Regions from separate parts of the Sphingomonas sp. Marseille-Q8236 genome, predicted to be linked through region 1. Evidence: riboswitches for the same ligand, from Rfam matches in the RefSeq annotation. Region 1 holds a riboswitch; each other region holds the start of a gene.
What was found. A riboswitch is a leader RNA that binds a small molecule or an ion and turns the genes downstream of it on or off. The one in region 1 is predicted to bind cobalamin.

Region 1 (10,443 bases):
GACGTTGACCGACAGGCCCAGCCGCTCGCTGACATCATAGCCGGCGCGCAAGTCCACCACGGCATAGGCGCCTTGCCGCACGATGGTGGAGGGGACGAACGTCCCTTGCGCATTGCGGGTCGCCGCCGCGCCGCCGAAGGTGGAGCTGAACCAGGTCACCCCACCGCCCAGGCTCGCCCCCTGCAACGCCCCGCCCTGCGGCTTATAGTTGGTGAACAGCTTGACCATATGCTTCGGGATGATCGGGGTCAGCGTCAGCCCTTCGACCACCGGGTTGATGTCCGACAGATATTTGGTCCGGGTCAGGCTGTAGCCGCCATTGATCCGCCAGCCCGGCACGATCTCGCCAGAGGCTTCGGCCTCGATCCCGCGTGCGCGAACCTTGCCAAGCTGATAGACGATCAGGACATTGTCGGGATCGTTGATCGTCCGGTTCCGCTGCGTGATCTGATAGGCGGCCGCCGACAGCAACAGCCGCTTGTCCATCAGCGCCAGCTTGGTCCCCGCCTCATATTGGTCGCCTACCAGCGGTTCGATCGGGCGTCCGTCGGGGCGCTGGCGCCCGCCCGAATTGACCGGGCTGAAGCTGTCCGCATAGCTGGCATAGACGTTCCAGTCCCCGGTCACATCCCACACTGCGCCCGCATAGGGGGTGAAGCGGCCGTTAAAGCCATAGCGGGTCGGCGCGGGGATGCTGCCCGATGCGAGCAGCAGGGTGCGGATCGTGGTATCCCACCATGTCACGCGCCCGCCGCCGGTCAGCGTCAGCCCCGCGACCGGGCTCAGCCGCATCTGGCCGTAAATGCCATATTGCTCCACATCGGTCCCGCTGGCGCCGTAAACCTGAGTCACCAGGCGGTTGGTGCCCGGCACGCGATAGGGAGCCGAAGGGCCATAGGGATTGAGCGGCGGCTCGGGCGGCGAGACGGGATTGAAGACGTCGATCGTCGCGAAGTTCGACAGGCGGCTATAATAGGACGTGCCCGAACTGGCCTGATAATCCCAACCCAGGATCAGCGTCTGGTCGCGCCCGAACAGCGGAAAGCTGCCGATCGCGTTGAAATCGAAGGCACGGGTGCTTTGCTTGCTATCGCCGCGATAGGCGATCTGGTTGGTGACGCCGCGATTGGCGGCGGTCACCGGCTGGCTGCCGATATAGCTGTAGATGTCGATGCGATCGACATCGGTGTAGAGCCCGGTCGCGCGCAGCGTCCAGCGGTCGCTGACCCGGTGCGCCAGTTCGGCGAACCCGCTCCACGTCTTGGATTCGAAACGATTCCAGTCGGCGCCCAGATAGGTGGAGCGATCGACCGACAGCAGCCGTCCGTCGCTGCCGTCGCTGCCGCCCACATAGCCGGGCAGGCCCGACTGGATCGCGGGGCGGAAGCGGTCGTAATGGCCGCCGACGGTCAGGGTGGTCCGCTCGCCGATCTTGAGCGACCCCGTCGCATAGGCGGCAACGCGGTTGCGGTGCGCGGTGTCGAAGAACTGATCCTGATCCTGGCCCATCACCCCGAAGCGGAAGCCCAACCGATCGCTGGCGGGGAGCGAGGCGTCCAACTCCAGCCGGACATTGTCGAAGCTGCCCAGTCCCGCCACCGCCTGCACCCGCGCTGTGTCGAGCGGGCGCTTGCGCACCAGGTTGATGCTGCCCGCCGGATTGCCCGCCCCGCTGAACAGCCCGGCGGGGCCGCGCAGCACTTCGACTCGGTCATAGAAGAACAGGTCCGGCACCACGGCGGGGAAAGCCAGCGCGAAGGTGGGTACGCCATCGATCAGGTAATTGTTGATCGCGAACCCGCGCGAGAAATAGGACGGGTCCTCGCTGCCCACGCCGTTGACGGTGATCCCGTTGGTCGCGGTCAGCGCGTCCTCCAGCGTGAAGAGATTCTGCGCCTCGATCTGGTCGCGCTCGATCACCGTGACGGTGTTGGGAATGTCCTTGAGCGGGGTGACGGTCTTGCCCACCTCTCGGCCATAGCTTTTGCCCAGCACCACGATGTCGTTGCCGGTCTGGTCGAGGTCGTCACGCTCGGCCGACGGCACGGTGCGATCCGCCATGACCGGCGGTCCCACTTCGGCAAGCGCCGGTGCCGCCACCCCCGACAAAGCCAGCGCAAGCGTCTTCAATGCCGAACCAGTCAGCATGTCGTTCCCCATCTTCTATTGATATGCAGTCGCAATAGAGGGGGTGGGCATCGGGGTAAAGCGAAATCATGACAAAAACATCATGATCCTGAACGGCCTGGTTCTAGCGACCCCTGCGCCTTCTCTTCCCGGTCGGAGACATGCCCTCGGGCGGCTCGGTGGATTCGACCAGTTCGACCACGTCAAAAGCATAGCCGACCCAGCCGCGCTGGCGCATCGCCTCGGCCATGGCGGCGTCGTTGGCCTGCGCGTCCTTCCGCGACTTGGCATGGCCCCAGAAGACTTCGGTGCGTCCGCCACCCAGATCGGCGACGATCCGCCAATAATGGGTGAAGGGGGCGGAGGTGGGGCCGATCGTTTTCACATAGCCATCGGGCATCGTCGCGGTCAGATAGCGGGTCTTGCGTGCCATGACGCCGCCATAGCGCGGTTCGCCCGCTCGCTCATCCCGCTTGACGACGTGATGGCGTCGCGCCTACCGATGCGACGCCGGAATGTTCCGGCAATGATCGCGCCGGTTCCCCCGACAAGGGGGATTAAAAGGGAACGCGGTGAGGGCGGCGACGCCCGAATCCGAGGCTGTCCCTGCAACTGTAAGCGGTGAGCGGAGGCGCAACGGACCGGTGAAGACCGGGCCAGCCACTGGGGCAACCTGGGAAGGCGCGCCATTCGCGATGACCCGTGAGCCAGGAGACCTGCCGGCGTCAGGTCGCTCATGCCTGGTCCAGGGGATGGCCGAGGCTAAGGTCCTTTCCGACGAGCGACGCCAATGGTGGCGGAGGCGCAATGGTTTGCCATGGCGAGTGCGGAATAGCGTCCGGTACGCATGGCATCCGGCCGTTCGGAAACGCAACGGAAGGCCTCGGCTTGTTCGCGACAGGACGCTATGGACTATAGAATGATATATCGTAACGGATTCGCATGGGCGCAATGGAGCCTGTGGAGTGGTGCCGCGCTTCTGCTCGGGGCCGGGGAAGCCAGCGCGCAACGGGCAGAGAGGCCGGGGGCCGAGGGGCAGGGGGCGGATGCCACCGTCTTGGTCGTCGGCACGCGCGAGAAACAGGCGTTGGACACACCCAATGCCACGGCCAGCCGGCTGGGCCTGACCCCGCTGGAAACGCCCGCGAGCATCGTGTCGCTGGACGGCGAGACGATCCGCGCGCGGGGCGACCTGTCGATCGTCGAGGCGGAGGCGCGCGCACCGGGCATCGCCAGCGTCGCCAATCCCGGCAATGGCGGCACCGCGCTGTCGGCCCGGGGCTTTTCGGGCCAGGGATCGGTGCTGCAACTGATCGATGGGGTGCGGCTGTTCCCGGCGGCGGGGACGATCACCTTTCCGACCGATCCCTGGATGGTCGAGCGGATCGATATACTCAGCGGCCCCGCGTCGGTCCTGTACGGGCAGGGCGCGCTGGGCGGCGCGGTCAATGTCGTGATGCGGGGGCCGACCGCCCGAACCCATGGCCAGGCCGAGATCGGATATGGCGCGCAGGACAGTTTTCGCGCAAGCGCCGGGATTGGCGGGCCGCTGGGCGATAGCTTGGGCTACCGCGTCGATGCCAGCTATCGCCGATCGGACGGCTATGTCGATCGGGGGCATTCGGACGGCGTCGCGCTGTCGGGGACGTTGAAATGGACGCCATCGCCGGTCTTCGCGGTGACGGTGCGCGGCGATCATGGCGACCAGCGGCCGATCGGCTATTTCGGCACGCCGCTGATCGACGGGAAACTCGATCTGCGGATACGCGACCGCAACTATAATGTCGGTGACAGTCGGATGCGGTTTCGCGATGACCGTGCCTCGGTCCGGATCGACTGGACGCCGAGTGCGAATGTCAGCCTGTCCAACATCGCCTATTATCTGACCAGCGATCGATTCTGGCGCAACCTGGAGGAATATTGCTGGGTCTCCGCAAACGGCCGGTGCGCGGACGGTTCGACGGGCATGCCGGGCACGATCCGGCGGAGCAGCAATTACGGCATTCGCCACGACCAGACCCAATGGGGCGATCAGGCGAGTGTGACGTGGCGCGCCGGGCTGGCCCCCGGCATCGCCAATGCGCTGGTGATCGGCGGGGAGGCCAATCTGGTCCGCTTCACCCATGAGAATGACTTCGGGTCGGACGGGCAGGTCGACGCGGTCGATCCCTTTGCCTTCGATCCGGGCCGTTTCCTGGATACGCAGGGGATCGCGCCCCGTTACCGGACCCGCACGGCGGCGCTGGCAATATTTGCCGAGGATCGGGTGACGCTGGGCCGCCACTGGTCGGTGGTCGGCGGCTTCCGCTACGAGGAAAATCAGGTGAGGCGCTGGGCAATCGCCTATCCGGGGGGCGTGCGGACCGACAGCTTCGCCTTCGAAAAGACCTTCCGCAACGCCACCTGGCGGGCGGGCGTCGTCTATCAGCCCATGCCGACCCTGTCGCTCTACGGCCAATATGCCACGGGCGTCGATCCGCTGGGCACGCTGACCACCGTGTCGACGGGGCAGGTGGCGTTCAGCAATGCGCGCGGCAACCAGATCGAGGCCGGAGCCAAATGGCTGTTCCTGAACGGGCGCGGCACCGCGGCGCTGGCGGCCTATCGCATCGTGAAGACCGGACTGCTGGCGCAGCGCACTCTGTCGAGCCCGGTCGAACAGGTCGGGCAGCGATCCGCGCAAGGCGTGGAGGCGGCGGTGACGCTCGACCTGCCGCAGGGGTTCGGGATCGATGCCAATGGCACGCTGCTGGACGCGCGGTTCGACGATTTCCGTTCGGGCGGGACCGACTATGGCGGGCGGACGCCGCCCAATGTGCCCGAGGCGCTTGCCAATCTCTGGCTGCGCTGGGACGCCACGACGCGGGTCCAGGCCCGCGGTGGCCTGCGCTATGTCGGGCGGCGCTTCTCGGACAATGGCAATGCCTTTCGCATTCCCGGCTATGCGACGGTGGATGCCACCCTGTCCTATGCGCTGACTCCGCAAATGGCGGTCGATGTCCGAGTCTACAACCTGTTCGACAAGGCCTATGCGATCACCGCCTATGGCGACCAGCAATGGATATTGGGGCGTCCGCGCTCGCTGGACATCGGCCTTCGTGCCGCGTTCTGATCGATCCTGGGGAAGGGCGGCCGTGCGGCTGGCCTTCCTCACCCATCGCTGGGCGGGGATCGTCGCCTGCCTGTTCTTCGCGATGTGGTTCGCAAGCGGGCTGGTGATGATCTACGTGCCCTATCCCGCGCTGCCCCCGGCGGATGCCTGGGCGGGGGCGGAGCCGATCGACTGGAGCCGGGTCGTCCATCCGCCCGCCGGGACCGAAGCCCGGCGGATCACGCTGGAGATGCGCGACGGCGCGCCGGTCTGGCGGATCGAGGACGGGGAGGGCGACACCCGCATCCTGTCGGCGGCGACGGGCATCGCCCCCGGTGCGGTCGATGCCCCGCTGGCCGCCCGCGTGGCGGCTCGCTTCGGACGGGCATCGGTCGAGCATGTCGAGCGGGTTACCCGCGACCAATGGACCGTCGCGGGTGGATTCGACCGGCATCGGCCCTTGTGGAAGGCGACGTTGGCCGATGTCGCCGGGACCCAGATCTATATCTCCGACCTGACCGGCCAGCCGGTGCAGCGAACGACCCGGGGGCAGCGCTTCTGGAACTGGCTGGGATCGGTACCGCACTGGATCTACCCGACGGTGCTGCGCCGGGACAATCAGGCATGGCGGCAGGTCGTCATGTGGCTGTCCGGCCCGTGCATCGCAGTGGCGCTGACCGGAATGTGGATCGGCATCTTGCGGATGCGGATCGGGCGGCGGCGTTATCGCGGCGGGCGGGTGACGCCCTATCATGGCTGGATGGTCTGGCATCATGTCAGCGGCCTGCTGGGGGGCGTGATGCTGACGACCTGGATCGTCAGCGGATGGTTGTCGGTCGATCCGTGGCATGGCTTTGCCGGAGGCGTCGCACCCGAGGCAGCGATGCGCGCCTATGCGGGACAGGCGGGCTCACCCCGAGCGCTGGGCCGGTTGCGGCAGATCGCCCAAGGTGCGCGAAGCGTCGAATGGAGCGGCGATGCCGGGCTCCGCCGGATCGCGATCGATCGTGCCTCCCCGCATCCACGCTGGCTGGAACAGGCAAGCCTAGCACCGGCGCGTCCTGCCGATCCGGTCGGGGCGGCGGCGCTGTTGGTCCCGGCCGGGCATGTCGTGCGGACCGAGACCCTGATCGAACCCGATTTCTACTGGACCGATGCCGCGCGTCTGCCGCTGATCCGGCTGCGCTTCGACGATGCCGCGCGGACCTGGCTCTATGTCGACCCGATGAGCGGTGCGCTGGTCCGGCGACAGGATCGGATGCGGCGGGCCTATCGCTGGATCTATTCCTTTCTCCACACCTGGGACTGGCCCTGGCTGACCGCGCGACGCCCGGTCTGGGACCTGTGGATGTGGCTATGGTCGATCGCCGGACTGGTGCTGTCGATCAGCGGCGTGGTGCTCGGCTGGCGGCGGTTGCGCCGCCCCGTCGCGCGAAGGCGTTAAAACATCATTGCCGGGGTTGGCGCGAGGGGGGCACGCCGCTTAGATGGGCGGCATGTGGCAACTCTTTCAATTCCCGCTCTGTCCCTTTTCGCGCAAGGTCCGGCTGCTGCTCGGGGAAAAGGGCGTCGGATATGAGTTGGTCCGGGAGTCGCCGTGGCAGCGTCGCGACGAGTTCCTCGACATGAACCCCGCCGGCCAGACCCCGGTGATGGTCGATGAAGAGCGCGGCGTCCTGCTGGTCGACTCGATGGCGATCTCCGAATATTTCGAGGAGACGGTCGAAAAGTCGGCGATGATCAACGGCACCGCGGTCAACCGCGCCGAGATCCGGCGGCTGGTGACGTGGTTCGACACGCATTTCTATCAGGACGTGACCGGCCCCTTGCTCCACGAGCGCATGGTCAAGCGGGTCGCACGCGTCGGCAGCCCCGATGCCAAGGGCCTGCGCGAGGCGATGAAGGCGGCGGTCGGGCATCTCGACTACACCGATTATCTGCTCGATCATCGCAACTGGCTGGGCGGTGCGACGATGAGCCTCGCCGATCTGGCGGCGGCGGCGCAGATTTCGGTCGCCGATTATCTGGGCGGCATCGACTGGAAGGGACACGAACAGACCGCGCGCTGGTATCGCGGGCTGAAGAGCCGTCCCTCCTTCCGCCCGCTTCTGTCCGAGCGGATGGAGATGGTCGCGCCGCCATCGCATTATGACAATGTCGACTTCTGACGCCGCGCCCGCCGGGCGGATCGGCATCGAGGATTTCCTGGCAATCGACATCCGCGTCGGCACCGTCATCGCCGCCGAGCCCTTCCCGGAGGCGCGCAAGCCCGCGATCAAGCTGACCATCGATTTCGGGGCGGTGATCGGCGTCAAGCGGTCCTCGGCACAGATCACCCGGCATTATACCCCCGAGACACTGGTGGGGCGGCAGGTGGCGGCGGTGGTCAACTTCCCGCCGCGCCAGATCGGGCCGATGATGTCCGAGGTTCTGACCCTGGGTTTCCCCGATGCGGAGGGGCAGGTGGTGCTGATCGCGCCGGACCTGGCCGTGCCCAATGGCGGGCGGTTGTTCTAGGAGATTCGCTTGGCCTTCGGCTTTGCTCCGTTCAACCTGAGCGAAGTCGAAGGCTATATGTCAGCCTCTGTTAGCCTTAACATTTCCCTTGCGCCTTGTGCCCCGACGCGTACCATCCCGCCTCGACCGTAGGGCATAACCCACGGAGAATAGGAGGGGTTATGAAATCCAATCGCTTGGCCCGCCATGCGCTGGCCGCCTTGCTAACGCTCTCGGTGGCGGCACCCGCCATCGCGCAGAGCGACAAGATGGCGCCGATCGCCATTCCTGCGCAGCCCAATGCCATTCCGCTGAACACCGGTCCGCTGCCCGGTGCGAAGAACAAGGAAAGCTGGCACAGCCAGTATGACAGCGTCTTCGCCCGCAACGTGACGCAGGCGACGCTGACCCCCTTCCTCCCCGATCCCGCCAAGGCGACCGGCACCGCCGTGATCGTCGCGCCCGGCGGCGGCTTTCGTACCCTGTCGATGCAGAATGAGGGCTGGGACGTGGCCAAGGCCTTGGCCGATCGCGGGATCGCGGCCTTCGTCCTCAAATACCGGTTGAACCAGACGCCCGCCGACATGGGCGAGTTCGAAAAGTCGATGACGGCGATGTTCTCCGCCGTGGCGCGTCCCACCACGCGCCCCAGCCCGGAGGAGGCGCTGAAGGGGCTGGCACCCCAGATCGCCGACTCGCGCGCCGCCTTCGCATTGGTCCGCCAGCGGGCGGGCGAGTGGAAGGTCGATCCCAACCGGATCGGCATGGTTGGCTTCTCGGCGGGTGCGATGCTGACCGTCGCGACCGTGCTCGACGGACAGGCCAAGCCCGCCTTTATCGGCGACATTTATGGCCCGCTCCAGCCGATGACGGTTCCTGCCGACGCGCCACCAATGTTCGCCGCGATCGCCGCCGACGATCCGCTGTTCGCGGGCAAGGGCTTCGGCCTGATCGATGGCTGGATGGCGGCGAAGAAGCCGGTCGAGTTCCACCTCTATGGCCAGGGCGGTCATGGCTTCGGCATGTATCCGAAGAAGACCACCAGCACCGGCTGGTTCGACGCCTTCTACCGCTGGATGGTGATGGAAGGATTCCAAACGCCCAAGGCGAACTGATCCTTCCGTGTAAGTTCAGGGTGACCACTCTGTAGGTGGTCACCCCCTTCCCGCGCCGGGGAGGATCATTCGATGCTCTTCGACGCCTGCTCGAACAGGTCCTTGGACAGGCCCGGCGTGCCGACGATCCGGATCAACTCCGCACACATCAACTGCGAGCGCTTGGTGTCGAACCGCCGCCAGCGACCGAGCGGCGGCAACAGCTTGGCCGCCGTCTGCGGGTTCAACCGGTCGAGCGCGATCAACTGATCCGCCAGGAAGCGATAACCAGAGCCATCGGCGGCATTGAGCGCACGCTGGTTCATCCCGAATGCGCCGATCAGCGCGCGGGCCCGGTTGGGATTGGCGAGGGTGAAGTCGGGATGCTCGGCCAGCTTCGTGACCATCGCCCCGGTGTCGCTGCGCGAGGATAAGGCCTGGGTCTGGAACCATTTGTCGAGAACCAGCGGATTGTCGGCATAGCGGTCGTGAAAGCGCGCCAGCGCCACCTCCCGCTCGGGTGCGTCGGAATTGACCAGCGTGGTCAGCGCCGCCTGACGGTCGGTCATATTGTCCGCCGCCTCGAACTGCGCAAAGGCGAGCGCCGCCGCATCGGGCGCGCCGCTGGCCGCGATATAACCCAGCGCGACGTTGCGCAGGCGTCGCCGACCCTTGGCATCGGGCGAATAGGCATAGGGGCCCTGCGCCATTTCGGCATAGAGCCGCCGCCACACCGGCTCCAGCGCATGGCCCAGCCGCTGGCGCAGTTCCTCGCGCGCGGCGTGGATCGCGTCGGGATCGACCGTCACCAGCTGATCGCCGATGAAATTCTCCGAGGGCAGCAATACGGCTTCGGCTAGGAAGGCGGGCTCCAGCCCTTCCGATTCCAGTGTGCGCGCGACCGCGTCGATCACCGCATCGGCCTGGACCGTGCCGTCGATCGTGCCCGCGACCAGCGTGTCGAGCATCAACTGCTGCATCGCCTCGTACCGGGCGAAGGGATCGTCGTCATGCGCCGACAGAAAGGCCAGATCCGCCGCCGTCCGGTCGCTTTCGATCACCACCGGCGCGGAAAAGCCGCGATTGATCGACAGGACGGGGCGCTCGGTGATGGCCTCGAACACGATCGTCTCGGCCACCTGATCGAGCAGGATCAGCTGCTCGTCGGTCAGCGGGCGTCCCGTCTCCGCGCCGAACAGCCGGACCTTGAGCGGCAGCAGCATCGGCTGCTTCACATTCTGTCCCGGTGTGGCGGGGACGTGCTGCGCCAGTCGCAATTCGGCGCGGCCGCCACCGGCTTCATGGTGCAAGCCCGCCGACACGCGCGGCGTGCCCGCCTGGCTGTACCAGAGGCGGAACTGGGTCAGGTCGACGCCGCCCGCTTCCTCCATACAGGCGACGAAATCCTCGCAGGTGGCGGCGGTGCCGTCGAAGCGGCTGAAATACAGGTCGGTGGCGGCGCGAAACTTCGTCGGGCCCAGGATCGTCGCCATCATGCGGATCAGCTCGGCACCCTTGTTATAGATGGTCGCCGTGTAGAAATTGCTGATCTCGATATAGCTTTCCGGGCGAACCGGATGCGCGAGCGGGCCGGAATCCTCGGGGAACTGGCTGGCGCGCAGCCCGCGCACATCC
Region 2 (10,443 bases), 420 kb from region 1:
TCAGTTCGATCCCTGCGCCATGGACATCGCCGGTCACGCCACCGACCCGACGCCGGAACCAGGCGGTCAGCACGATGATCGCGATCGGCCCCAAGATGAACGGCGGATAGAGCGGCACGAGCGCTATCGCGACGATGGCCCACAGTCCCAGATCGACCGGGCGCACCGCCCGTGCCACCATCGCGCCCAGGCCACCCGGCCGCAACGGTGGCAGGAGGCGCGCCCAGACCAATGGCCCGATCCGCGCCACCGCCGGAACCAGCGCGATCATCGCCCAGTCCCCCGGTCGCACGCCATTCAGCAGTACCAGCTTGGCGAGCAGTTGCATCACCAGCGCGATGGTGCCGAAGCTGCCGATATGCGGATCGGCCATCACCGACAGCAGCCGCGTGCGATCGCCATGCGCCGCGCCCAGCCCGTCGGCGAGATCGGCCAGCCCATCCAGATGCAGCGCCCCGGTCGCCCAGACCCAAGCCCCCAGCGCGGCCAGCGCCCCGATCCAGGGATCGACCCGCGCGCCCAGCCAGCCCGCGCCCGCCACGATCACGCCGATCATCAGTCCCGCCAGCGGATAAAGCCGGATGGCGCGGGCGAAATCCGCCTCGTCCGCCTCGACACGCGGCATGGGCAGCCGGGTCAGGAAGCCGAGCGCGACGATCAGCGTCTTCATGCTGTGGCCAACCCCGTCACCTGCGCGGTGCGGGGGTCTCCGTCCCACACCTCCAGCGTCACCAGGCTGGCATAGGGCAGGGCGAAGGACCAGACGGTCCTTGCGTCGAACCCGCACAGCAAATGCAGCGCCGCGCGCATCGCCCCGCCATGGGTCACGATCAGCGTGGGTTCGGGGGACAGCGCCATCAGGGCGGCGCGCACCCGCGCGACCAGATCGGACCAGCGCTCGCCGCCCGGCGGGGGGGCTGCATCGGGGTCTTCCCAGAACCGCCCGAGCGCGTCCCCATCGATCGCGTCCGGGGCCAGCCCGTCCCATTTCCCGAAATCCAGCTCCCGCCAACGCGGATCGATCTCGGTCGGGCCCATTGCCTCCGCACAGGCGCGCGCGCGCGACAGGTCCGAACTGATGCGCCGTGCCACCGGCACTTGGGCAGCCCGTGCCAGACAGGCCGCAATGCCGCGTTCCGTCACCGGGCAGTCGGTGCGCCCCAGCATCCGCCCCGTCAGCTCGGGCTCGCCATGCCGGAGCAGATGGAGGCGGAAGGGGGTCACGCGGTGGCGACCCCGGCCTCGGCAAAGGTCGCCATGCCGTCATGCGCCGCGATCGCCGCACGGATGACCTGCACTGCCACCGCCGCACCGCTGCCTTCGCCCAGCCGCATGTTCAGCGACAGAATCGGCTCCAGACCCAGCCGCGACAGCAGCAGGGCGTGGCCCGGCTCGGCCGAGCAATGTCCGGCTAGGCAGTGGTCGGCGATGGCCGGATCGGCCATGGCGAGCGGCGCGATCGCCGCGGTGCCGATGAACCCGTCAATCACCACAGGCACGCGCCGGGCTCGTGCCGCCAGCACCGCACCCGCCATCGCCGCAATCTCCCGCCCGCCCAGACGGCGGAGGATTTCGAACGCGCTGGTCAGATGCGCGCGGTGCAGCGTCAACCCATCGGTCACGGCCGCTGTCTTGCGCGACAGGCCCTCCCCATCGACGCCGGTGCCGGGGCCCACCCAAAGGGCCGCCGCCCCCCCGAAACTGGCGGCTGCCAGAGCGGCGGCGGGGGTGGTATTGCCGATGCCCATCTCCCCCAGCACCAGCAGGTCGGCATCGCCCAGCGCTTCGGCGCCGGCAGACAGGGCGGCGAGGCATTCCGCCTCGCTCATCGCGGGTGCGGTGGTGAAGTCGGCGGTCGGGCGGTCCAGGTCGAGCGGGACCACCGACAATTCCAGCCCGGCCGCGGCGGCCAGCGCATTGATCGCCGCACCCCCGGCGGCGAAATTGGCGACCATCTGCCCCGTCACCTCAGCCGGAAAGGCGCTGACCCCGCGTGCGACGACGCCGTGATTTCCCGCGAAGATCACCGCGCGGCCACGCTCGATCCGGGGGCGCTCGACGCCCTGCCACCCGGCGAGGAAGATGGCGATGTCCTCCAGGCGGCCCAGCGAGCCGGGGGGCTTTGTCAACTGGCCCTGTCGCCGCATGGCGGCCTCGCGCGCGGCGGTATCGGGACGGGACAGATCGGCCAGCGCGGCCTCGAACGCGGCGATCGTGGGGAAGGCGGTCATTCGACGACGAATCCTTCGGGCGGCGTGCGGGTGAGGAAATGGCCCTTCACGCCTTGCGGCCATTGTTTGTACGGCACCTGCCCCCAATCGCTGTCGGCATAAGCCCGCGCATAGTCCAGGATGGCGCGCGCGGCGTCCTCATCGGGGGCGAACTTGCCCATGACATAGCCGACCTTGCCGGGGCAGCGGAGGTGGACGGTGCAGAAGGACTGGCAGGCGAAGAGACAGGGCATCTCCTCCACCGCCACGTCCGCATAAGCGGGGTCCGAGGCTTTGACCGCGCGCAGCGCCTCGACCAGCAGGGCGCCGCCGCGCTTGCCGTCTTCATTTTCGCGTGCGTCCTCGGACAGGCGACAGGTGTTGCAGGCGACCACGGCGGGGCCGTTCGCGGCGGGTTTCAGCACGGGTAAGGCTCGATCATCGGGCATGTCTCCACAAAGGCGCTGTCGTCGCGCGAGGGGATAGCCCCGTCCGTCCGGCACACCCTGACCGGTCGAAAGACGACCGCGACGGGCAGGTCTCCTGGCTCGCGGGTCGGTGCCGGTCCGCCGCCTTCTCGGGGGCGAACCCCAATGGCGTGATGGCGGATGGCTCGCCGCTTACAGTTGCAGGGACAGCCGGGGCCTTACACCCCATTCCCTTTTCATCCCCCGAAGGGGAACCTGTCGCAGGGCGAGCGATAGGCGCGGGGAGGGCGAGAGGCAACACCGCTATTCCCTTCCCAACCCCCGCCGCCCGCCCCGGCGGAGGCCGGGGCCCAATTGCCGTGACGTTCGTGGGGCGCCTGATGGAATGCCGAAACTGGATCCCGGCCTTCGCCGGGGTGGTGCTATTGTGGCTGAGGGAAGGGTGCTATTCCTCGCCGCGCAACGCCTTCAGGAAAAAGGCATATTGCCGCCGCATCGCATAGGCCACCGGGCCGGTGCTGCGCCCGGCGGTATGCTCGCCGCCGGGGATGACCAGCAGGTCGAAATCCTTGTCCGCCTTGATCAGCGCATCGACTACCTGGGTCGTGCTGGCGGGATCGACATTGGAGTCCTGTTCGCCGACGACCAGCATCAGCTTGCCCTGCAACTGCTGCGCATGGACCACGCTCGAGGCGTCGAGATAGCTCTGGTCGACCGGATAGCCGAGCCATTGTTCGTTCCAGTCGATCTTGTCCATCCGGTTGTCGAAACACCCGGCATAGGCGACCCCGGCCTTGTAGAAATCTGGGTGGAACAGCAGTGCGTTCAGCGTGCTCTGCCCGCCCGCCGAGCCGCCATAGATGCCGACACGGGAAATATCGACGGCGGGGTCCCTGGCCGCCAGCGCCTTCATCCAGGCGATCCGGTCGGGAAAACCGCTATCGGCGAGGTTCTTCCATGCGACATCGTGAAAGGCCTTGGAGCGGTTGGCGGTGCCCATGCCGTCGATCATCACGACGATGAAGCCCAGATCGGCGAGCTGCTGCATCCCCATGACCTTGTCGCCGCCCGAGAAGCCGCCGAACGGCCAGAATGCCTTGGGCACAAAGCTGTCATGCGGCCCGGCATAGATGTTCTCGATCACCGGATAATGTTTGGCGGGGTCGTAATCGCGCGGGCGGACGACTAGGCCGTAGATATCGGTGCTGCCGTCGCGGCCCTTGGCGGTGAAGCGCTCCGGCGGGCGGAACCCGGCGGCGGTCAGCGCGGTGATGTCGCCCTTTTCCAGCGTCTGGATCAGGCGGCCGTCGCGCGCGTCGTGCAGTTCCATCGTCTCCGGCAGGTCGGTGCGGGAATAGACGTCCACATAGGTCGTCATGTCGGGGGAGAAGCGGACCTCGTGCGTCGCATTCTCCTGGGTCAGCCGGGTCAGGTTGCGGCCGTCGAAATCGACCCGGAACGATTGCTTGTAATAAGGGTCTTCGCCGGGCACGAAGCCGCTGGCCGAGAACCAGATCTGGCGTTTGTCGTCATCGACCTTGGCGATGTCGCGGACGATCCATTGGCCCTTGGTGATCTGACGGATGACCCGGCCGGTCGTGCCGTCGATCATATAGAGATGCCGCCAGCCGTCCCGCTCCGACGCCCAGAGGATCTCGCGGCCCCTATCCTTTACGTCGTGCGACCAGATGCGGTCGCGAAAGACGAAGGTCTTCGCGGTTTCGGTCACGGCGGCATGGGCCTTGCCGGTATCGGCATCGACCGCGATGATCTTCGCCTCGCCGAAGCCGCGCTTCAGATCGTCGAAGGCGAAGCTCTTGCCATCGGCCCGCCAGGCCGGGGCCGACAGGGTATAGGCGTTCGCGAACAGCGACGGGTCGATCTCGGTCCGCTTGCCGTCGGCGACGCGGAACAGGACGGGTGCCTCTTGATCCACCGCATCGCCGGGCTTGGGATAGAGTTGCTGCACGACCTCGGGCTGGACCTTGCCCGGCGGGGCGGCGAGGACACGGGTGACCATGCGGGGATAGCCGGGACGGACGCGCTGGAGCGCGATATGCCGGCCGTCCGGGCTCCAGGCGATCGTCTCGGGATCGTAGAAATTGGCGGGGCTGCCGTCTTGGGACCGCCACAATTCCTTGCCGCCCCCGGCCTCGCGCACGACCAGATTGTCGTCGAGGACCAACGCCTCCAGCCTGCCATCGGGAGAGAGGCGGGGATGGTTGTCGGCGGGCACGCGCAGGTCGCGCACCACGCCGAAGCCGCGCGGGCGGCCGGGGTTTTCCGGCGGGACGACGGTGCAGGCGGGCCGGGCGAGGACGCAGCGATAGATGACGCCGTCCTCATAGCCGATGCTGAAGGTGATCGCCGAACGGTCGGGCGTATAGGAGAAATGATCGAAGGGCAGGCGGAGCGGCGCGATCGGCTTGCCCATGACCTTGGCCAATGCGGGGGCGAGCGCAGCAGCGTCGAAGGCGGGGGCCTTGGCGTGGCTGGTCGCGTCCACATCGACGAAGGCGAAACCGTCCGCCACCGTCTTGCGATAATGGAAATGCCGTCCGTCCGCGTCCCACTCGGCGGGGGAGGGGATGTCGCGGGTCAGCCATTGCCATTGCTCGCGAAGAGCCAGCGACTTGGCGATACGGTCGGGCACGCCCTGCGCGGCGACCGGACCGGCGGCGAGCAACAGCGAAAGGGTCAGCAGGGTCTTCAACGGGCCGCTCCGATGGTGAAGCTGTAGGTCAGGGGCTGGAGCGGAATGCGGTACGGCATGTGCGCACGGCCATCGAGGTTCCAGCCGGTATCGCCGCCCACCCCCGCCTGCGCGGCGTCGATCAGCAGCGTGCCGTCGCCATGCGGGCGGATGTCCGAGCTGTGCGCCTGGGACGGCGGCTTCATCGCCAGGTCGGCATAGGGGAAGGGTAGGGCATTGACCGAAAGCGGCTGCGCCCCCGTCACGCGGAGCCCGACCCCAGTGCCGGTGAGCTGCAGCCAGCGCACATCGGTCTTGTTGCCGCTCTCCTGCGGCCGGGCATAGTCGTGATACTGGTCGGCCAGCGCCCCGCTCCAGCGGGCGATCATCGCACCGGTCTTGCGGTCGGCATAGCTTTCCCACGGGCCGCGCCCGAACCAGCTGACCTGGGTGAATTGCTGCCCCGGCGTCGCGAAGGCGAGGCCGACGCGCAAGGGATCGGGCAGCGTCGCGCGCAGCGGCGTGAAGCGGACGGTCGCCGTCGCATTGCCGTCCGGCGCCATGGTCCAGCGGGTCTGCATCTTGACCGATCCGACGCCCATGTCGTGATCCACGACGATGGCATCGCCCTCGCGCCGGATCGCGTCGAGGCGGCGATGGTCGGAGAAATATTGCCACATCGCATGGCTCTTGGGCACGCCCGCGCCCACGTCATTGTCGGTCGGCGCGCGGGTGAAATCGGGGGTGCCGCCGGTCAGCAGCGTCTTGCCGCCCCGCGCATAACGGCGGACGAGCCCGGTCGTCCGGTCGATCTCCAGCACGGCATCGCCCGCCGCCAGCGTTATCGCATCGGCGCTTTCCTGCGGCGGGACCGACCCGGCGGGTATGGCGGCGAAGACCGGGCCGGTCAGCGCGAACTGGTCCCAGCCGACGACATGGCCCGCGGGCAGCGGCGGGATCGCCCCCGCTTTGGTCCGGGCGCGCAGGATCAGCGAACGCTCGGCCGAGGCGTCCCTGGGCGCGGGCAGGGTGAAGGACAGGGGCGCGCTGACCCCCGCCGCCACGGACGGGGTGGTGATGCTGCCGCGGGCCGTCTCGACGCCATTCTCCAGCACCGTCCAGTCCAGCGTAAAGCGCGACAGGTCGATATGGTCGTGGCGGTTGACCACCTGCCACCCGCCGTCCTTGTGGGTGAAGCTGATCGGCGACTGGACATGCGCCATCTCGTAATATTCGGGGTCGGGGGTCCGGTCCGACTGGATCACCCCGTCGCCGACCGGGCTGTCGTCGCCGTGCAGCCCGGCATCCGTGGGATCGGAATCATAGTCCAGGCCCTGCCCCCAATAGGGGCGGCCGTCCTTGTCCTTCAGGATCATCGTCTGGTCGACCCAGTCCCAGACGAAGCCGCCCTGAAGCTTGGGATATTTGCGGAAAACGTCCCAATAGCCCTGGAAGTCACCCAGGCTGTTGCCCATCGCATGGGCATATTCGCACAGGATCAGCGGCTGGGTGAATTCGGGGCGCTGGGCATAGTCGGCCAGCTTCTCGACATCGTCGTACATGGGCGCGAAGATGTCGACATAGGCATTGGTCGGATGCCGCCAGCCGCTCATGCTGTAACCCAGGAAGTTGATCAGCCGGGTCTTGTCGTGCTGGCGGATCCATTGCGCCGCCGCCTCGAAATTGGGGCCGACGCCGCTTTCATTGCCCAGCGACCAGAAGATGATCGAGGGGTGGTTGCGATCGCGCTCGACCATGCGCCGCACCCGGTCGAGATGCGCCGCCGCCCATTCGGGCTTGTGGCCCAGGTTCAGCGTCGGATCGCCCTTTTCCTGGGTGAGGCTCAAGTAGCCATGGCTCTCGATATTGGCCTCGTCCATCACGTAGAGGCCATATTCGTCGGCCAGGTCGTACCAGCGCGGATCATTGGGATAGTGCGAGGTGCGGACCGCGTTGATATTGGCGGCCTTCATCAGCTCGATATCCTTGCGCATCGTCTCTTCGGATACGACGCGGAAGGTGTGCGGGTCATGCTCGTGGCGATTGACGCCGCGGATCATGATCCGCTTGCCGTTGACCCGCACCTCGCCGCCCGCGACCTCGACGGCGCGGAAGCCGATGCGGCGGCTGGTCGCCTCAATCAGCTTGCCCTTCGCGTCGAGCAGTTCGACCAGCAACGTGTAGAGGTTGGGGTCTTCGGCGCTCCACGTCTTCACGCCCGGAACCTCGGCGGCGATCGTCGCGGTCGTGCCGGTCGGTGTCGCGGTCCGGGTCAGCACGACCCGCTTGCCGTCGAGCAGCGTGGCGCGCACCGAGGTCGCCTGCCCCGCGCCCGCCAGGTCGATCGCGGCCGACAGCGTCCCGTCGCGATAGTCATGGCTCAGCCCGGCCTCGATCGCCTGATCGCGGATATGCGTCTGCGGCGCGGCATAGAGGGTGATCGAGCGCTCGATCCCGTTGACCCGCCAGAAATCCTGATCCTCGAGGTAGCTGCCGTCCGAATGGCGATAGAGCTCGATCGCGATGGTGTTCTTGCCCGGCTTCGCGGCCCGGCTGATGTCGAATTCGGTGGGGAGCTTCGAGTCTTCGGAATAGCCAATTTTCTCGCCATTGACCCAGAGATAATAGGCTGCCCCCGCCGCGCCGATGTTGAGGAGCAGGCGGCGTCCGGCGAAATGCGCCGGAACGGTGAAGTCGCGGCGATAGGAGGCGACCTCGTTCAGCCGATGCTCGATAAGGGGTTCGTTGCGCGGAAAGGGATAGCCGCTGCCGACAAAGACCGGGCGGCTCAGCCCCTGGGCCTGAAGGATGCCGGGCACCGCCACGTCGCGCCATTTCGACACGTCGCGGGCGGGATCCTCGAAGCCGACGGGTCGCGCCTCGGGATTGGGCGACATCTGCACCTTCCACGTCCCGTCGAGCGACAGGTGATAGCGCGACCGGGTGACGTCGCCCGCCAGAGCGGCCGCGCGCGTTTCGAACCCGGCGAAGCTCGTGTGCATCGGTTCCGCACCGATCCGGTCGATGGCGGGATTTTCCCACTCAAGGCGCGGCGACGGCGTTTGTGCCAGCGCGGTGCTGGCCATCACGGCCGAAAGGCTGGTCCACAAAGCCCATCGCGTCATTGCCATATCACGTCACTCCTCAGCCCGTCCGGCCATGCTAGATTATACGGAATACAATTTAAAGTCGGACGCCGTCGATTTGCCCTTGAGATTTATGATATAGAGTATCATTTGCGAAAAGGGGCGTGACGAAAGGCGATATGATGGTTGAGCAGAATGACGGCGATCTGCCGACACTGGGCCTGGCGCCTTATGCCGCGCCGTCCCATGCCGGCGGGGCGGGTCTGGATCGACTGGCCATTTCCGCTTCGTCCCTGTGCCTGGTCCATTGCCTGCTGTTCCCGATCCTGATCGCGTTCCTTCCCTCGATCGCGGCATGGGCCGATCTGGGGGAGACGTTCCACATCGTCATGCTGGCGATCGCGATACCGCTGAGCGGGACCGCGCTGCTGCGGGGGGTGCGACGTCATGGGCATCGCGGTCCCATGACGTGGGGGCTTATCGGCTTGGGCCTGTTGATGCTGGGTGTCGTGTTCGAGACCAGTATGGCGGGCACCGCCCTGACCGTTACGGGCGGGATCGTGCTCGCGGTCGCGCATGTCCTGAATCTGCGGGCCGATCGGCTGGCCGCGCTGAGCGCCTTGTAAGGAATCGACACACCCGCCAGTCGCGCTTTTTATATCCCCGCTCTTGACCCGGACGCGCGGTTTCGCGCAGGCGCAGCCATCCAAAGCGCAACAATATCTGGCGGGAGAATGGAATGACCGAGGCACATGATCGGATCGTCGCGGGTGTCGAACTGGGCGGTACGAAATCGATTGTGCTGATCGGGCGCGGGCGGGACATTCTGGTGTCCGAACGCCTGCCCACCACGACCCCCGCCGTCACCCTGGCCGCGCTGGCGCAGCGTCTGGGCGAATGGCGCGAGCAGTATAAGCCCGAGGCGCTGGGCATCGGCAGCTTCGGTCCGATCGCGCTCGACAAGAGCGGCATGGATTATGGCCATATGCTCGCCACGCCCAAGCCCGGCTGGGCGGGCGCGGACGTGGTCGGCGCGTTGGCCGAGGGCTTTGGTGAGCGGGTCGCCATCCATACCGACGTGACCGGCGCGGCGCTGGCCGAGGGGCAGTGGGGCGCGGCGCGTGGGCTGGCCGACCATATCTATGTCACGGTCGGCACCGGGGTCGGCATGGGCATCATCGTCAATGGCCAGCCGGTGTCGGGCCGGATGCACCCGGAGGCGGGGCATGTCCGCGTCCGCCGTGTCGCGGGCGATGATTTCGCCGGGGCCTGCCCCTTTCATGGCGATTGCCTGGAAGGCCTGGTCGCGGGTCCCGCGATTGCGGCGCGCGCGGGCCGTCCAGCGCAGGAGCTGGATGCCGATCACCCCGCCTGGGCCTTTGTCGCCGATGCGCTGGCGGAGAGCTTTGCCGGACTGTTCCTGACGCTCGCTTGTGGGCGCATCGTGATCGGCGGCGGCGTGGGTGTGGGCCAGCCGCACCTGCTCGACATGGTCCGCCGGGCGACGGTCGAGAAGCTGTCGGGCTATCTGCCCTTCGTCGACGCAGCGCAGGTCGCCAACCGGATCGTGCACGCGCAACTGGGCGATCAGGCGGGGCCGCTCGGCACGCTGGCGCTCGCCCGCAGCGTGCTGGCCTAAGCCGCCTTCGCGAAATCGCTGTCCTACAGCGAACCGATATGGTTCATCCTCTCCGGCAATGGGGAGGATGGACATGGGGGCATGGACGGATGCGGCGGGGGTCGAGGCGCTGATCGCGCAGGTGATCGCGCGCGAGGGGGATTATAGCGACCATCCCGCCGATCGCGGCGGCGCGACCCGCTTCGGCATTACCCAGGTGATGGCGCGGGCGGACGGCTATGACGGGCCGATGCGCCGCCTGCCGCTGTCGCGGGCGGAGTCGATCTATCGCCGGCTCTACTGGATCGCGCCGGGCTTCGACCAGGTGGCCGAACGCGCCCCGCGTCTGGCGGAGGAGCTGTTCGATACCGGCGTCAATATGGGCCCGGCGGTGGCGACCGGCTTCCTG
Region 3 (10,443 bases), 390 kb from region 1:
GGCCAGTCGCGCGTCAGCGCCTCGGGCCAGCAGGCGTCGGACAGCGCAACCGCCTTGCCGGGCAACCACTCCAGCGTGCCATGCGCGCCGACATGGACCAGCGCGTCGATCGCTTGCGCACGCAGCCAGAGGTAGAAGGCGACGTACGAATGACGCGGACAGCGCGACAGGTCGTGATAATCCTCGCCCCGCGCGCTCGGTCGGCCGCGTTCGGGCTGGAGCGCGACGATCGCCTTGCCCAGCGCCAGCGCGGGGAAGTGGAAGGCATCGCCCTCGACCAGCGGGTCCTGCTCGACCGCGCCCCAGTTTTCGATCAGATCGGCGCGCAACGCTTCGGGTAATGTGGAAAGTGCGTCGTGATACGCCGCCACCGGCCATGCGATCCGGTTGGCGAGCAACGCGGCGGGTAAATCCGACGGGGCTTCCACATCATAACCGGCCGCGCGCAGATCGCCGAGGATCGCTTGCGCCGAGGCGAAACCGTCCAGTCCGACCGCATGCGCCGCCTGCCAATCCTTGCCCGGATAGGTGGACAGCAGGATGGCGAGCCGCCGCTTCGCCGCCGGGGTCGCGGCGAGCGTCGTCCAGCCCGTCACCCGGTCGGCGACCGCTTCGATGCGGCTCGATTCGGCACGGTGAAGGCGCAACGCCACGTCGAAATCGGGGTCGCGCTCGCCCGGTTGCTTGAAGCTGACGACCCCCGCGAACAACCGTCCGTCGATTTCGGGCAGGACGACATGCATGGCGAGGTCGGCGGGTGACAGGCCCCGCGTCGAACCCGCCCAGCCCTCGCGGTCGCTGGTCGCGAGCGCGACCTGAAACACCGGCACGCCCGCGCCATCCAATGGCGTGGCGTCGTCCTCGCCCTTGGCCGAGAAGGCGGTCGCGTTGACGATCGCCGCCGGAGCCAGCGCCTCCACCCAGCGCGCAACCCAAGGCCCCGCCCCCTCGGCTTTCAGCGAAGGGACGAACAGCGCGACGGGATCGAAACCGCGTGTCGCCAAGGCGGCGTGAAGGGAGGCGATCGGCTCCAGATCGGCGGCGACCAGATAAGCGCGGTAGAAGATGATCAGAACGCGGGGGCGGCAGATCGTCAACAGGGACGCGGCCGGACAGGTGACGCCTTCCGGCGACCAGCCACCGACCGGCGCCACCGCGAAGCCGCCTCCGCGGACCATCAGGGTCGAGGACAATTCGGCCAGCGCCAGGGCGGCGGCCTGCGCCCCGCCCGCATCGCACAGCGCGGTCAGCCTTCGCACCATCGCGTCGTCCACCGTCGAGGCTGCCGCCAGCCGTCGATCCTCGCGCCCGTCCGCCGCCAGCACCGCCAGCGCGATGCCGCGCTCGCGCGCCAGCCGCTCGACTTCGCGCAGGCCATATTCCCAATAGGCCGCCCCGCCGATCAACCGGATCAGGATCGCCTTCGCATGCGCCAGCGTCTGTTCGACATAGGTGTCGACCGACAGCGGATGGACCAGCGCCGCCAGATTGGCGAGCCGCAGCGACCAGGGGAATCCCCCCGCCCGCCAGCCCGCCGCAAAGGCGCTCAGGTCGCTGTCGGAAAAGGACAGCACCACCACATCACCGGGGCGTTGCCCCAGATCCTGCGGAACCGCCTGTTCCTCCAGCCCATGGCTCTCGCGAAAGACGAGATGCACGCGCGTTAGCCCTTCAGCACACCCTCGATCGCGGCGCGGTCGATCCGATCATGCTCGGCGATGACGACCAGACGGGTGCCGCGCGGCTCGCCCGCACCCCAGGGACGGTCGTAGCTGGTGCGCACCCGGCGACCGACCGCCTGGACCAGCAGCCGCATCGGCTTGCCCGCGACCGCCGCATAACCCTTTACCCGCAGGATATCCTGCTGCTCGGCGAGCGTCACGATGCGCGCGGCGATTGCCTCGGGGCTCTCCACCTCGCCCAGCATCACCGAGATGCTGTCGAAATCGTCATGCTCGTGATCGTCCGCACCGTCATGATGCGAGGGGCGCGCGGCGATGTCGTCCTCGGCGGCGGCTTCTAGGCCCAGCACGATCTCGGCGGAGACGATGCCGTCGACCGCCTCGACCATGGGCAGCGGGCGCGGGGCCTCGGCGGCGATGATCGCGCGTGCCTTGGCGATGCCCTCCGGCCCGGCCAGATCGGCCTTGGTCAGAAGGACGAGGTCGGCGCACGCCAGCTGATCCTCGAACACCTCGGACAGCGGGGTTTCATGGTCCAGGCTGGGGTCGGCGGCGCGCTGCGCCTCCACCGCGTCGAGATCGGGGGCGAAGCGGCCCGCCGCAACGGCCTCCGCATCGGCCAGTGCCACCACGCCGTCGACGGTGATGCGCGAGCGGATGGCGGGCCAGTCGAACGCCTTCAGCAGCGGCTTGGGCAGCGCGAGCCCTGAGGTCTCGATCAGGATGTGATCGGGGCGCGGCTCCATCGCCAGCAGCTTTTCGACCGTCGGGATGAAGTCGTCCGCGACGGTGCAGCAGATGCAGCCATTGGCCAGCTCGACGATATTCTCCGCCGGGCAATCGGGGATGGCGCAGGATTGCAGGATGTCGCCATCGACGCCCAGCGTGCCGAATTCGTTGACGACCACCGCCAGGCGGCGACCGCCCGCATGGCGGATCAGGTGGCTGATGAGCGTGGTTTTCCCGGCGCCCAGAAAGCCGGTGACGATGGTGACGGGGACCTTGCTAAGGTCACGCATGCTATTTCTCCGACGCGCCGGACGAGCGAGCGCGGACACGGGACCGATCGCCGGCGCGGTGACGGACGGGCGCAGTCTAATGCGTCCGCCCCGCGTGTCGGCGACCGATGCGGCCCCGGCCGCATGGCTTCGTCGCTCCCCGACGGAGAACCGTGCCCCGACCACCCCCTGGGTCCAGGCAAGAGCGACCATGACGCCGGCAGGTCTCCTGGCTCGCGGGTCAAAGCGAGGGGATGCGCCTTCCCGGATCACTCCAGTGGCCGTGCCTCCGATGGGGCACCAGCATCGCTCGCTCACCGCTTACAGTTGCAGGGACAGCCGGGGATTTGCACCCCATTCCCGTTTCAAAGCCCCAAGGGGCACCGGCGCGATCTTCGGGGCCTTTCGGCCCCGATGAGCGGCATTTATCCCGCCGCGCCGGGCTTTGCAATTCGCGCCTCCATCGCGGCGAACCCGCGCCAGCGATAGAGGAGGAAGCTGGCACCCCAGCAGAGGACGAACAGCCCGACGATGGCGAAGCCCAGCACATTGAAATGCTCCGACAGCGCCCCGGCATAGCGGAACGGCCCCGCCGTCCAGCCGAACCGCTCGGCGAGCAGCGCGGTCGCCTGGATGCCGCCGATCACCAGCGCGACCAGCGCCGAGACCAGGGTGATCGTCATATTATAGTAGAGCTTGCGAAGCGGATGGACGAACGCCCATTCATACGCGCCCAGCATCACCAGCCCGTCGGCCGTGTCGATCAGCGCCATGCCCACCGCGAATAATATGGGGAAGACCAGGATCGTACCGAGCGATATGCCGTCGGCGGCGTGCGCGCCCGAAAGGCCCAAAATCGCGACTTCGGTCGCGGTGTCGAAACCCAGTCCGAACAGGAAGCCGAGCGGCGCCATGTGCCAGCTCCGCCGGATCAGCCGGAAGAGCGGACGAAAGAGGCGCGACAGCGGCCCCTGCCCCGAAAACATCATGGCGGCGTCCGCCTCCGCCATCGGCTCGCCGCGCGCGACCCGGCGGAACCGGGTCCACACGTCGCGCAGGATGATCAGGTTCATGATCGCGATCGCGAACAGGAAGCTGGCCGAGACGATCGTGGCGATGGTCCCGCCGCTCTGCCCAAAGGCCTCGAAATCGGCGAGCGTCGTGGCGGCGAGCGCGACCGTCGTCGCCGCGATCAGCACGATGGCGGAATGGCCGATCGCGAACCACAGGCCGACCGCAATGGGTCGCTGCCCGTCCTGCATCAGCTTGCGAGTGACATTGTCGATGGCGGCGATGTGATCGGCATCGACCGCGTGACGGAGCCCCAGGCTATAGGCGAGCAAAGCGGTGCCGAGCATCAGGCTGTTGCCCGCGAACACGCTCAGCGCCCAGCCCCAGACGGCGATATTGACGAAAACCAGCGCGGCCATCAGCAGCGCGACCCGCTTCTTCAGCGGCAACCGGGCGCGCGGCGCTCCGGCATGATGGTAGGACATGGGTGATACCCCCGGCGTCATTGCGACAAGGGCCGAACTCCGCTGGCGCGGTCACCATCCCACCCCACGGACGCACGCCGGGCAAGATGGCCGATTCGTCTCGGCCGATGGGCGTCGCTCGCATGATACAATATATCCCAGCCATGACCATCCCCTGGATCGCAGCAAGAGCGACTCGCACCGGCAGGTCTCCTGGCTTGCGGGTCGAAGCAAACGCGACACGGCCTTCCCGGATGGCTCCAGTGGCTGTCCCCTATTGCAGGGACCGGCATCGCTCGCTCACCGCTTACAGTTGCAGGGACAGCTAGGGATTTTCACCCCATTCCCGTTTCAAGCCCCTAGGGGCACCGGCGCGATTGACCGGCGGCGGGCTGAAAGCCCTTGCCGGTCGGCATGGGGATAGTCTGCGGCGGATGGAGGCGCAAACCGCTTTATCGGGCCGGACGCTCGGCTTAATCCGGATCACATGGTGGATGTGAGAAGATGGCGCCGCTGGGCACCCGCGGCGGCGAGCCTGGTCGCGGCCTGCTCGGGCGGCAATTACCGGCCGGTCAGCGATTATCCGGTGCGGATCGGCAAACCCTATTCGGTACGCGGCGTCACCTATGTCCCCGCCGAGGACGCGACCTATGACATGCTCGGCTATGCCAGTTGGTATGGCAGCGAATCGGGCAAGCGCACCGCGAATGGCGAGCGCTTCCGCCCCGGCTGGGCGACCGCGGCGCACACCACCCTGCCGCTGCCCAGCTATGTTGAGGTGACGGCGCTGGGCACGGGACGGCGGATCATCGTGCGCGTCAATGATCGCGGGCCGTTCGCCGGATCGTCGCGGATCATCGACCTGTCGCGCGGCGCCGCCGAACAGCTCGGCCTGCGCGCGGTGGGCAAGGCGGCGGTACGGGTGCGGCGGGTGGAGCCGGACGAGAAGGACCGCGAACGCCTGCGCCACGGCAAGGCGGCGCGGCCGTTGCCGCCGGTATCGGATGCGGTGCGAGCGAATCTGCTGTCGCAGATCGCGGCGGCGGGCATGACGGTGCGGTAGATGTCGTCATCCCGGCGAAGGCTGGGATCTATGCGTCCGACAGGACAAGGGGCGCCAACGGCCCCTGGCCTTAGCCGGGGCGGCGATCGGCATATGGCCCATAACGAAAGAGCAGGTTCTCACCCGCTCCGCCGTCATCTGCCAATTTTGGAAGAAGATTGGTCGGGGCGACAGGATTCGAACCTGCGACCCCCACACCCCCAGTGTGATGCGCTACCAGGCTGCGCTACGCCCCGACCGAGCGGCGGCCTCTAGGCGGGTTTTCCGTGGGATGCAAGCCTTGATGTTGCAATGGCCGCCACCCCACATCGGGCTCTCCATTGCGCCTGTCCGCCTGCGATGGTAGCGGGCAGGCTATCCGACATGGGGGCTGGTCGATCGTTCGCGGTCGGCGGGTGCCCGTGCCCATTCAGCATAGACGGGTCCGAATGTTCATTCCCTTCACCGCCCCAGTCGCCGTGATGGCTGCCGCAACCGGCACCGCCGCATCGAGCGGAGCCGCCTCGTTCCTCAGCCTCGCGCCGCTGCTCCTCGTCTTCGTCGTCTTCTATTTCCTGATGATCCGTCCGCAACAGCGCCGCATGAAGACGCTGCAGGCCGCGGTCGAGGGGGTCAAGAAGAACGATCAGGTCACCACGGCGGGCGGCATCGTCGGCAAGGTGACCCGCGTCGAGGACGCGCTGGTCGAGGTCGAGATCGCCCCGAACGTTCGCGTCCGCGTGGTCAAGGCGACGCTGACCGACGTGGTCGATCCTACCGCCAAGCCCGCGAACGACTGAGCCTTCGATGCTGGATTTCCCCCGCTGGAAGGTCGCTTCCATCGTCGCGTTGCTGGCGGCCCTGTGCCTGCTGGCGATCCCGAGCTTCCTGCCGGAGAGCGTCACCAACACATGGGGGAGCATTCCGCACCCGCGTGTGAACAAGGGCCTCGATCTGGCGGGCGGCAGCTATCTGCTGCTGGAGGCGGACACCGCCGACCTCGCCAATACGCGGCTGGAGACGATGCGCGACCAGGTCGCGGCCGAAATGCGGCGCGGCAATCCGCGTATCGACATCGGTGACATCTCGGTCCGGGGCGGCCAGCTCAGCTTCATGCTGCGCGATCCGACCCAGGTCGATGCGGCGCGTGAGCGGCTGCTGTCGATCACCGGCGGCGGGGCGGGCATGACCGGCCAGCGCGAATGGGACATCCAGGTCGTCGATACGTCGCGCTTCGTCCTGAAGCCGACCCAGGCGGGTCTCACCCAGGCGATCGACACCGCGATGAAGACCGCGACCGAGGTCGTACGTCGCCGTATCGACGCGCTGGGCACCAAGGAGCCGACGATTCTCCAACAGGGTTCCAGCCGTATCGTCGTGCAGGTGCCGGGGCTTCAGGACCCGCAGCAGCTCAAGGACCTGATCGGCAAGACCGCCAAGCTGGAATTCAAGCTGGTCGACACGACCGCCAATCCGGTGGAAGTGGCCAAGGGCAATGCGCCCGCCGGCAGCCAGGTCCTGCCCTATCCCGGCAATCCGCTGGGCGCGCCGGTGATCGCGGTCAAGCGGCCGGTCATCATCTCCGGCGACCAGTTGATCGACGCGCAGCAGACCTTCGACCAGCAGACCAACGCGCCGCAGGTGGCGATCACCTTCGACGCGCAGGGCGGTCGCAAGTTCGCGCGGATCACGCAGGAAAATACCGGCAAGCCATTCGCCATCATCCTCGATGGCCAAGTGCTGTCGGCCCCCAATATCAACGAACCGATCCTGGGCGGTCGCGCCTCGATCAGCGGCAACTTCACCGTCGACACCGCCAACCAGCTCGCGATTTCGCTGCGCTCGGGCAAGCTGCCGGTCGATCTGAAGGTCGTCGAAGAGCGCACCGTCGGCCCCGATCTGGGCGCCGACTCGATCCGCAAGGGCATTCTCGCCTCGGCGATCGCAGCGGTCGCGGTGATCGTGTTCATGGCCGTCACCTATGGCCGGTTCGGTATCTATGCGAACATCGCGGTCGTCATCAACGTGCTGGTCATCCTGGCGGTGATGGCGATGCTGAACGCGACGCTGACCCTGCCGGGTATCGCGGGCTTCATCCTGACCATCGGTACCGCGGTCGACGCCAACGTGCTGATCAATGAGCGTATCCGCGAGGAACGGCGGCGCGGGCGAAACGTCGTCCAGGCGGTCGAGCTGGGTTACAAGGAAGCCAGCCGCACCATCTTCGAGGCGAACGTGACCCACGCCATTTCCGGCATCATCATGCTCGTACTCGGCTCGGGCCCAGTCAAGGGCTTCGCGGTCGTGCTGCTGATCGGCATCGTGACCAGCGTGTTCACCGCCGTTACCTTCACGCGGATGCTCGTGGCGCTGTGGTTGCGCCGCGAAAAGCCCAAGACCATCAATATTTGAGGCAGGAGAACAGATCATGCGCCTCCTGAAACTCGTCCCCGACAATACGAACATCGACTTTGTCCGCCTGCGCGGCTGGGCGTTCGGGCTGACGCTCGCGCTCACCCTGCTCGCGGTCGGCGTCACCTTCGCCAAGGGCCTCAATCTGGGCGTCGACTTTGTCGGCGGCCTGATGATCGAAGAGAAATTCCCCACCCCGCCTTCGGCCGACCGGGTCCGCTCGGTCGTTGACGGGCTGGGCGTGGGCGAAGCCAATATCCAGACGGTCGGTGACGGCCGGACGATCAGCATCCGCCTGCCCGTGCCCGCGTCCAAGGACGAAGGCGCGACCAACGCCGTCGTCCGCAAGGTCGAAGCGGCGCTGGGCCAGCAATTCCCCGGCGCGACCTTCAGCCGTTACGACACGGTGTCGGGCAAGGTCTCGGGCGAGTTGATCAAGCACGGCGTGCTCGCGGTCGTCCTGGCGATCCTGGGCATCGGCCTGTTCGCCATCTTCCGCTTCGAATGGCAGTTCGGCGTGTCGACCATCGTCGCGATCGTCCACGACCTTCTCGTCACGCTAGGCTTCTTTGCGATCACCGAGTTCGAGCTGGACCTGACGATCATCGCGGCGTTCCTGACGATCATCGGCTATTCGATCAACGACAAGATCGTCATCGACGACCGTATCCGCGAGAATATGCGCCGCTATCGCAAGATGGACATGCGCGAGATCATCAACCTGTCGGTGAACGAGACGCTGCCGCGCACGGTGATGACCTCGGTCACGATCCTGCTGGCGCTGATCGCGCTGCTGCTGCTCGGCGGCCATGTGCTGCGCGGCTTCACCGCGGCGATGATCCTGGGCATCGTGGTCGGCACCTATTCGTCCATCTATGTCTCGTCCTCGCTGCTCATCACGCTGGGCCTGCGCGCCGAGCCGAACCGCGAGAAGCCGGGCACCACTGACAAGCGTAGCGTCGCCGACGCCGAGCGGATCACGCCGCGCGAAGGATGAGCGACTCGATCCGCATCACGCGCGATCCCACCGCGCCCGGCCCGATCGTCCGGGGCTTTGCCGCCACGGGCTTTCGGGTCGGCGAGATCGCCTATCCCGCACTGCTGCTGTCACCCGACTGGCATGAGCCGTGGAACCCGCCGCCGTTCGAGTCGCTGACGGCGGATGCGGTGGCGGCGCTCATCGATGAAGCGCCCGAGTTTCTGTTGCTGGGCACGGGTGCGAACCTTCGTCGCGCGCCCGCTCCCTTCGCCGCCGCGTTGGAAGCACGCGGGCTGGGTATCGAGGTGATGGACAGCCGCGCCGCCGCCCGCGCTTGGGGCGTGTTGCGCAGCGAGGGCCGCAAGATCTGCGCGGCGCTCTACCCGCTCGACGCCTGACCGGATCGCCTCCGCATAGGCCGGAGGCCTTTCCCGAAACCTCCCTTCCCGCAAGGGGAGGGGATGGAACGGCGGACCGATCCGTCTCGCGCGGCACGCTTTACCTGGCGACGACGATCCGCGCCCGGTTCGCCGGTGAGCCGGTCACGCTTTCGCGGCAGCCCCCGCTCGGGACACCAGTTCCGACAGATGCGAATGCAGCGCGGCGGCGTTGGCGGGCCAGGTAAAGTCGCGCACCGCCGCGCGCACCGCCCATGGATCCGGCGCCTGATCCAGCACATCGCGGATCGCCACGGCAAAGGCCTCCGGCTCGGCCTGGGTGATCCGTCCGACGGTCCGGCTGGTCACGACATCCTCCGCCCCGCCCGCCGAAGTGATGACGATCGGCGTGCCGCAGGCGAGCGACTCGACCCAGGCATTGGCCAGCCCCTCGGATGCGGAAGCCAGCGCCATGACATCCGCTGCGCCGAGCAGCGCGGGCAATTCGTCATGCGGAACGGCGCCGATCAGACGCACCCGCTCCGCGATCCCCAACCGCTCGGCCCGTACCTGCAAGGCGGCGCGCTCGCCACCCTCCCCCACGATCATCAGCGTGACGCCGGGCAGCCGGGCCACGGCGTCGATCACCACGCCATGCCCTTTGCGCGGGATCAGCGCGCCCAGCGACAGGACCAGTGGCCCGGCAATGCCCAGCTTCGCCTTCGCCTCGGCCCGGTCGACCGGCTGGAACCGTGCCTGATCCACCCCGGTATGATGGACCCGGATAGACCCGCGCGGAACGCCGAGCGCCGCCACGTCCCGCGCCATCGCATCGCTGACGGCCAGCAGTCCATCGGCGGCGGCCGCCGCCCGCGCGACCTGGCTTCGGGTCGCGGGCATATGCCCCCAATGATGGATGTCCGCCCCCCGCGCCTTGATCGACATCGGGACCCCGTATCGCCGCCCCAACGCCACCGCCGCCGGACCATCGGGAAAGAAGAAGGACGCGTCGATCACGTCGAAGGGCCGCTCCGCCCATAGCCGATCCAGCACCGGGATCAGCGCACGGATCAGCGCCGAAACATGGAATCGTCCCCCCGTCCCCGGCCATGTGGTGAAGCGCGGCCGGCTGACGTCCAGGCCACCCCATGTCTCACGCAGCGGCAGCGCCGCCTGGGCCCGGAACCGCTCGGCCCGCGCCAGCGGCCAGACGGGCAGCCCGACCGGCGCCACCACCCGCACCCTCACGCCCGGACGCATCGCCAGTCCCGCGGTCTGCCGTTGAACGAAGATGCCGAAATTGGGCCGCGTCGCGTCGGGGAACAGACTCGACAGGGTCAGCACGTTCAACATGGTACCTCATATCTTCAGCCAGCCGACACAGCCCGGATCGATCGACACCATTTTCGGACGCGATACGTAAAGATGTCCGCACCAGAAGAGGGCGGCATTGTTGTTTGATCGAAAGCTTAGCAAAA

Region 2: another riboswitch for cobalamin. It lies ahead of ACWPWT_RS01495 (DUF1636 domain-containing protein); the one in region 1 lies ahead of ACWPWT_RS03395 (TonB-dependent receptor).
Region 3: another riboswitch for cobalamin. It lies ahead of ACWPWT_RS01605 (HoxN/HupN/NixA family nickel/cobalt transporter); the one in region 1 lies ahead of ACWPWT_RS03395 (TonB-dependent receptor).

What each region holds. Positions count from the first base shown of each region.
Region 1 is NZ_CBCOPO010000001.1:732,615-743,057, reverse strand. Features, by position in the region: gene ACWPWT_RS03405 (TonB-dependent siderophore receptor) at 1-2,148, opposite strand, end outside; gene ACWPWT_RS03400 (hypothetical protein) at 2,252-2,560, opposite strand; cobalamin riboswitch at 2,647-2,865, shown strand; gene ACWPWT_RS03395 (TonB-dependent receptor) at 3,047-5,239, shown strand; gene ACWPWT_RS03390 (PepSY domain-containing protein) at 5,172-6,662, shown strand; gene ACWPWT_RS03385 (glutathione S-transferase family protein) at 6,715-7,386, shown strand; gene ACWPWT_RS03380 (tRNA-binding protein) at 7,373-7,735, shown strand; gene ACWPWT_RS03375 (alpha/beta hydrolase) at 7,897-8,829, shown strand; gene pepN (aminopeptidase N) at 8,895-10,443, opposite strand, start outside.
Region 2 is NZ_CBCOPO010000001.1:314,372-324,814, reverse strand. Features, by position in the region: gene cobS (adenosylcobinamide-GDP ribazoletransferase) at 1-670, opposite strand, end outside; gene ACWPWT_RS01505 (histidine phosphatase family protein) at 667-1,224, opposite strand; gene cobT (nicotinate-nucleotide--dimethylbenzimidazole phosphoribosyltransferase) at 1,221-2,231, opposite strand; gene ACWPWT_RS01495 (DUF1636 domain-containing protein) at 2,228-2,659, opposite strand; cobalamin riboswitch at 2,727-2,912, opposite strand; gene ACWPWT_RS01490 (DPP IV N-terminal domain-containing protein) at 3,084-5,351, opposite strand; gene ACWPWT_RS01485 (glycoside hydrolase family 2 TIM barrel-domain containing protein) at 5,348-8,461, opposite strand; gene ACWPWT_RS01480 (MerC domain-containing protein) at 8,596-9,042, shown strand; gene ACWPWT_RS01475 (ROK family protein) at 9,156-10,055, shown strand; gene ACWPWT_RS01470 (glycoside hydrolase family 108 protein) at 10,129-10,443, shown strand, end outside.
Region 3 is NZ_CBCOPO010000001.1:340,099-350,541, forward strand. Features, by position in the region: gene cobN (cobaltochelatase subunit CobN) at 1-1,658, opposite strand, end outside; gene cobW (cobalamin biosynthesis protein CobW) at 1,664-2,701, opposite strand; cobalamin riboswitch at 2,883-3,083, opposite strand; gene ACWPWT_RS01605 (HoxN/HupN/NixA family nickel/cobalt transporter) at 3,106-4,176, opposite strand; cobalamin riboswitch at 4,342-4,543, opposite strand; gene ACWPWT_RS01610 (septal ring lytic transglycosylase RlpA family protein) at 4,652-5,218, shown strand; tRNA gene ACWPWT_RS01615 (tRNA-Pro) at 5,378-5,454, opposite strand; gene yajC (preprotein translocase subunit YajC) at 5,647-5,997, shown strand; gene secD (protein translocase subunit SecD) at 6,005-7,609, shown strand; gene secF (protein translocase subunit SecF) at 7,626-8,606, shown strand; gene ACWPWT_RS01635 (MTH938/NDUFAF3 family protein) at 8,603-8,986, shown strand; gene ACWPWT_RS01640 (glycosyltransferase) at 9,131-10,318, opposite strand.